One region of the Idiomarina loihiensis L2TR genome, then DNA from elsewhere that is predicted to be linked to it. Evidence: predicted binding sites of a transcription regulator. Region 1 holds the regulator's gene; each other region holds the start of a gene.

Region 1 (2,274 bases):
CGGCGGCACAAGGCCTTCTTTATAAATAACATAGCTGAGCAGCAAGTAGTCCATATGGCTGCGATGACAAGGCACATAGATAACTTCGTGTCCTTGTTGCGCCAGTCGTCGAATCGTATCCCCGCCTTTTACATGAATGCCGTTGTAAATCCGGTTCCACATCCAGGTCATAAAACGATCTAACACCCGGATAAGTGTTGAATTATAGTTGGCGGCTATTTCATCGATATAAGATAAAGCGCGCTTGCGGGCGGCTTCTTCACTAATCTTCTTACCTCTGGCTTCATCCGATACCGCTTTTTTTAGCGCCGGGGTATTAATGAGTGCTGACATCAGCTCTTTGCGCTGACTTAGTTTAGGGCCGGCAACAGCATGGCGCATACGGACGAAGTGAACTCGCGCTACCCGCGCCAATTTGTGCGCAATACGCATATCGGTGCCGTGGTCACGCGCCATAGTGCCCAGGCTCACCGAACGAGAGAAACGCAGTAACACTTGTCGACCAGAAAAAATTACCAGCCAGAATTTACGCCAATGGCCCGGATTATCTAAGTCACCGGTCATAGTATTACCGGCATGCGCTTCTTCTCCGGCCTGGCGGCCCCAGAATACGCCCGCAGGTATCAGTTGAACATCCAGCTCCGGCTGGTCTTTGTGCAGGGTTAATAACTGGTGAAATTCGGACACCGTTTGATCCGAGACCTCATTCGCCAATTCTTCCAGATACATGATTCGGTTATAGGTTTTACCATTAACCACAAGAGGGTCGACAGGGTCTGGCAAGCCACGCTTGTGCGCCGCCCGCTGTAAAATTGATAGATCCGCTTTAGAGGTTGAACGCATTACATAAACAATTGGCTTGCCAACAGTTGCTGAATGCTCTTCTTCAGTGCCATCCCAAATTTCCTGAAAGCGCGTTAACCAGCGTAACGGGTATTTAAAAATTGGGAAAAAGCGGCTTATTCCTTTCATATAGAGACCTCTGTTTTAAACAGAAATACAGGATACCAACTTCGTGTAAAAATGTCGTTCAAGAAATTACTTGCGAAATCAATTTACCTGTATATACTCACAGTATCACTGTACAAATAAACAGGTACATTATGCGCCCGTTAACACCAAGACAATCTGAAATTCTTGAGCTTATTAAGGATAATCTGCACGCAACCGGTATGCCGCCGACCCGTGCCGAAATTGCCCATAAGCTGGGTTTCCGCTCTGCCAACTCTGCGGAGGAGCACCTGAAAGCGCTGGCCCGTAAAGGCGTTATCGAAATACTCCCCGGCATGTCGCGCGGTATTCGCCTTGTCGGCGATGACTACGATATCGCCGATGGCCTGCCGTTAATCGGCCAGGTTGCAGCAGGTGAACCTTTATTGGCTGAACAACACGTTGAAGGCCATTACAAAATTGACGAATCACTGTTTCATCCAGCCGCCAGTTTCTTACTTAAAGTAAACGGTATGAGCATGAGAGACATTGGCATTTTAGACGGTGACTTACTGGCTGTACATAAAACCGAACAAGCACGTAACGGACAAATAGTCGTTGCACGAGTTGAAGACGAAGTCACTGTAAAGCGTTTTGAACAGCGCGGAAAAACTATTTTGCTTCATCCTGAAAATGAAGATTTCTCTACCATTACTGTCAACCTTGCCGAGCAAGTTTTTGCCATTGAAGGGCTTGCGGTGGGTGTGATCAGAAACGGAGCGACCTTATGAAAACTCAATATCAGCAAAAACTACATCACCCGGGTTTGTGGACTGCCGAAGCGCCGGTGTCGCCTTTCCCTGTAGACGCGAAACGCAGTCAGGATTCATTTGACGTCGATAGCCTGTCTCCGGTTGTACAGCGGGCTTTGCAACAAAAACCGAGCCAGTGGATAACAGTTATTGGTGGCGATAAAAACGTCATTCAGCAACTTATTGCCTGTGGCGTAGCTGAATCTCAAATCCGCTGGTTACGCAGTCATTCTGTCGAACGTTGTGAATGGGCGCTGGAACAGGCTTTACTAGCAGGTACCAGTAGTATGGTTATCGGTTATCTCGATTCGGTTTCCAGCCGTACCTGGCAGCGTGCAAAAATGGCCAGTAAATTAAGTGAAACACAATATTTCCTGTTTGATAAAAACACACTGACATCCCACCTGCACTAACCCCACCTTTGTTAGTGTGTTTTCTTCCCCAAGGCTGCTTTCGCAGCCTTTTTTTAACAGATCCGCTTATTTTTTGTTCGTTCGCGTGATTTGATCTGGATCTTTGGTTGTAAATTCGT
Region 2 (2,274 bases), 1.4 Mb from region 1:
GCAGGAGAATCAGCGACAAAAGAGCGATTAGGATCAATGGCCGCCGGATTCCAACGGTTGATGGTTTCATAGCCCCAGGGACTCAAACATGGCGCTACCACCACATTGAAGTGTGGCTGGTAATCTTTCGCTTTGGTTTCAATAAAGCGCAACGCACCATGGACACCACTGGTTTCATACCCATGTACTCCGCCGGTAACCAAAACCGTTGGCTTCGAGTCATCCCAGTTTTTTGTTCTGACCACAAATAAAGGATAAGTACCGCTGTCGTACGCAAGTTCACCATATTGGTCTACATCGAAATCGCTTTTAAAGGTTTCAATCTTACTGACCACATCATCGAAGTAAGAGCGCTTTTTCGTTTGCTCGGCCAGCCACTGAGCTTTTTCTGTCGCTCCCCATGGGGTGCCCGGTGTTCCGATATGGTAAATCGTTTGTTGCGTCATATTTTAATCCTATTCACTTAAAACAAGGCTGCTATATTAGCAAAGTCTTTGCCGGCACCAAATGAAATACCGGTAGCTAAGCCGCTTTGGTCGATTCCTTATCCGCAGGCTTGGACGCTTCCACTTTTTCTGTCGATGCTTTTTCAGTCTTAGGTTTTTTAGGCTTTTTAGCCCCTAAAGCAATGAGTATATTTTCACGCTCTTTCGCTAAAAACAGAGCCATATCCTCGAGTTGTTGCTCATCAGTGAACAGTTCGCTACTTTTAATCAATGGGTTCAGGGCTTCTGCCATATCCAGAATTTTATCGTGCGCATCGGCTTCGGCTTTTGAAGTGAAGGTCATTTTCTCGGCTCCGTCGCGAATAACTACATATTGGGTTACTACAGCCATGGTATGGTCCTTTGCTGATGTGTAAATATACTGTTTATTTGTACAGTAAAGTGACATAGATTGCAATAGTTGTAGCATTCGCTAAACTGCGCACTCCGAACAGGCCTTCGTTACGACAGGAAGTAAATCCGCCCTATGCAGTTCTCAAAAATACAAGTTCTACTGGCCATTTTTGCAATGGCAATTGGAAGCTTTGCCATTGGTATTGGTGAGTTTGTCATTATGGGGCTGCTGCCCGACGTCGCTGCAGACTTTAATACCGACACCCGGGAAACAGGCCACTTAATCAGTCTTTATGCGCTTGGTGTGGTTATCGGAGCTCCGCTTATTACCATTTTATTTGCCAGGCTGCCACGCAAACCTATGTTACTTGCACTAATGCTGGCATTTTCTCTGGGCAACTTCGCCAGTGCCTCAGCAGACAATTACACATTACTTCAGGTGTTACGTTTCTTAACTGGCCTGCCTCACGGTGCTTATTTCGGGATTGCCTGTTTGGTTGCGGCCGATATGGTTCGTAAAAATCAACGTGGTATGGCAGTAACTATGGTGATGATGGGACTCACGGTAGCTATCCTGGTCGGAAACCCTTTAGCCACCTGGTTAGGGCAGCTTATTGACTGGCGCACCGTATATCATACCGTGGGAGCTCTAGGCTTACTGGCCTTTGTCATGATTTTCATTGTGGTACCCAAACACCCGAATGAAAAGAAAACTTCTGCCCGTGGAGAGATGCAGGCATTACAAAACCCTCAAGTCTGGCTGACTTTAGCCATAGGGGCCATTGGCTTCGGCGGCATGTTTGCGGTACTGAGCTACATAGCTCCAACACTAATAAACGCCACCGGCTTGGATTCTCACTGGATACCTGTTGCTTTATTTATCTACGGACTGGGATCCTTGGCGGGTAGTTTGGTCGGCGGCTGGGCTGCCGACAGAAATCTGAAATTAACCATTGGCGGTTCTCTGGTATGGTCGGCAATTGTGCTGGCAATTTTTCCCTTAACACTGCAGAGTCTCTGGACGGTGATGCCTATGGTGTTATTACTTGGTAGTTCCGCCGCGCTGGTTCCGGCTCTGCAGGTACGTTTAATGGACGTTGCCGGAGAAGCCCAGACTTTAGCAGCATCGTTAAACCACTCCGCTTTTAATGCGGCTAACGCCTTAGGTGCCTGGCTGGGTGGTCTTGCTATTATTTCTCCACTTAGTTGGCAGGGAACCGGCTGGGTTGGGTGCGCGCTGTCGCTGGCCGGTCTGCTACTCTTTTGGGTTACTAAAAAGCACAGTCGCAGAACACCCAACATAGTTAGTCTTTAGGCTCGCCTTCTGCATCTAATTCACTAAGCTCCTCATCGGGTTTCGCATAAGACAAACGCGCAGCCCGCTGAGTGCGATGATACCCATCAAGGCCTGAAATTGTCATTGTGCCGAGCGATT
Region 3 (2,274 bases), 350 kb from region 1:
TTGCGCAACGCTTAAAAAGGCCACTGTTAACCAGCGATTTATACCACCGCTCGGGCGCCCTTTTTAACAAGTGCTCTATGGCATGATCGATAAGCCAACGCGCTATGGCATAGGTAATGTAACAACCAATTAGAACTAATAACGAACTGATAGCCAGACTCAGTTCCTCCAGGTTGCTCTGAAGACCGAATTTTTGTAGCCACTCTTTTACAAACTCGAAGTCCATTATAAAACTCCCTTAGCGGGTGCTGTGAATTTGCTTACGCATTTCGTCAATGGTTTGATCTTTTTCCTGCCAGCGCTGATTCAACCATTGTTGAAAATGGGCTCTGAAGACTTCGTCACTGGCGTAATCGCCGATTAAGTCAGCGGTAATGGGCCGTGTCTTTATATCAACATAGACGTTTTTCAATTGTCCGCTTAATAAATGCCAGACTACCGGGCGTTTATCGGTTCCCGGATAGACAATGGTAATATCCAGAATGGCCTCAAACTGACCTCCCATAATTTGCAAAGAGAAAGCCGTACCGCCGGCCTTAGGTGGCAGCAGGTTGCGAAAGGGGCTCTGTTTCTTTTCGTGTTTTTCCGGGGTAAAGCGCGTGCCTTCACAGAAATTCACCACAGTTGTAGGAATGTGGCGGAATTTGGCGCAGGAGCGTGTTGTTGTTGCAATGTCTTTGCCTTTTAAGTGTGGTTTTTTCTCCAGCAACTCTTTTGAGTAGCGTTTCATAAAAGGCATATCCAGTACCCAGCAGCCCCAGCCAATAATGGGTATCCACATAAGTTGTGACTTTAAAAAGAAGCGGGGCATAGGCATGTGGCGACGAGTCAAATGCATTAATACCAGCACATCGACCCAGCTACGGTGGTTAGCCATAACCATGTACCAGCCTTTTTCGTGGATATCGAGGTCACCTTCAATGTGCCATTCCATGCGTTGAGTCAGCTGGAACATCATTGACATACAGTACGCCCAGACTCTGAATAGAGCATTCCCCAGAAAAGAACAAATGCGCTGAGGCGTTTTAAAAGGCAGTAACACTTTAAAAATACCAATACTAATAATCGAAACACCAATAATAGCGGTGGTGATTAATCCCCATGAAAAGTTAATAACGACTCTGAAGGGAATGAGTATTGATGTCAGCATGCTGCCCTATCCTAATTAGAAACAATGAGATAAATAATAACTGAAGCCAGTAATGATGTCTGTTGGTAACGAGTAAAAATTAATGATACTGTATATATGTACAGTATTCGGAGGTTTTATGCAGACAAAGCTTCAGACTCTTATTCAGCAAGGGCTTGTTTGGCATGGTCAGGTTACCGACAATCAGACAGCAACCTTAAGCTCCGGTTTTTCGTCGTTAGATACGGCGCTGGGCGGTGGCTGGCAATACCCGGGGTTGCATGAGTGGCAGTTGCAAACTCCGTTTTCGGAACAGGCACTATTGTTGCCATTAATACAGCATGCGGTGCAACAAAAGCTGTCGGTTTTCTGGGTAAACCCTCCGGCCTGGTTGTCGGCTGCTGGCCTACATCATTATGGACTTAATGAGTCTATGCAGGTGGTTGTTCAGACCAGTGCAGAGAAAGCTGCCTGGGCGTTTGAGCAGATATTGCAGACAAAAAATGCGCTGGCTTTAGGCTGGTTTGCACAAAAAGAGACGACAGCTCAATCTGTTCGGCGTTGGTATAAAGCTGCCCAAACCGGGCAGATGGGCGTGGTCTTGAGCGAACCCGCTTTAAATGAAGAGGCGCGGGCTTATTCTAACCGTGTACGGTTAAAGCTTGGTGAATCGGGTGTCACGCTCGACATACTAAAACGTAAAGTGGGTTGGCCGCTGGAAGGCGTTGTTCTGAACTAATGTGGCTATATTGTCATTTTCCCCAACTACTACTGGATAATCGGGTGCGCTTACAGCCTGACAGCAACACCCTGCCGCTGGCACTTTACCAGTTACAAGGTAACCAGTCGGTTATAGTGCAGTGCAACACCTTGGCGCGGGAGGCTGGGGTCAAACCCTCTATCCAGACGGTTATGGCAATATCGCTTTGTGAGCAACTGCAACTTGTTGAATATATTCCGGAGCGTGAACAGCAGGTTTTACAGCAATTAGCCACCCGACTTTACCAGTGGGCAGCTAAGTTAGTTTTGTATCCACCCAAAGGTCTGGCAATTGAGTTGAGTAGTCTGGCGCAGTTGTATGGCGGGATGGATGCGGTATTTAACACGTTATCCCGAGAGGTTGATGCGCTGCCGATTAAGGCTCA

The links. The regulator LexA, encoded in region 1, represses DNA repair genes until DNA is damaged. The targets are predictions, from matches to a motif close to TACTGTATNNNNATACAGTA.
Region 2: a site for LexA is predicted at 866-885, ahead of IL_RS07925 (YebG family protein). Genes of this name have one in related genera too.
Region 3: a site for LexA is predicted at 1,237-1,256, ahead of IL_RS13175 (ImuA family protein). Genes of this name have one in related genera too.

Annotation. Positions count from the first base shown of each region.
Region 1 is NC_006512.1:274,986-277,259, reverse strand. Features, by position in the region: gene plsB (glycerol-3-phosphate 1-O-acyltransferase PlsB) at 1-972, opposite strand, end outside; gene lexA (transcriptional repressor LexA) at 1,104-1,721, shown strand; gene IL_RS01320 (hypothetical protein) at 1,718-2,155, shown strand.
Region 2 is NC_006512.1:1,666,389-1,668,662, forward strand. Features, by position in the region: gene IL_RS07920 (M14 family metallopeptidase) at 1-446, opposite strand, end outside; gene IL_RS07925 (YebG family protein) at 523-837, opposite strand; gene IL_RS07930 (MFS transporter) at 973-2,154, shown strand; gene IL_RS07935 (flavin reductase family protein) at 2,144-2,274, opposite strand, start outside.
Region 3 is NC_006512.1:2,759,351-2,761,624, reverse strand. Features, by position in the region: gene IL_RS13185 (mechanosensitive ion channel family protein) at 1-226, opposite strand, end outside; gene IL_RS13180 (acyltransferase) at 239-1,150, opposite strand; gene IL_RS13175 (ImuA family protein) at 1,269-1,868, shown strand; gene IL_RS13170 (Y-family DNA polymerase) at 1,868-2,274, shown strand, end outside.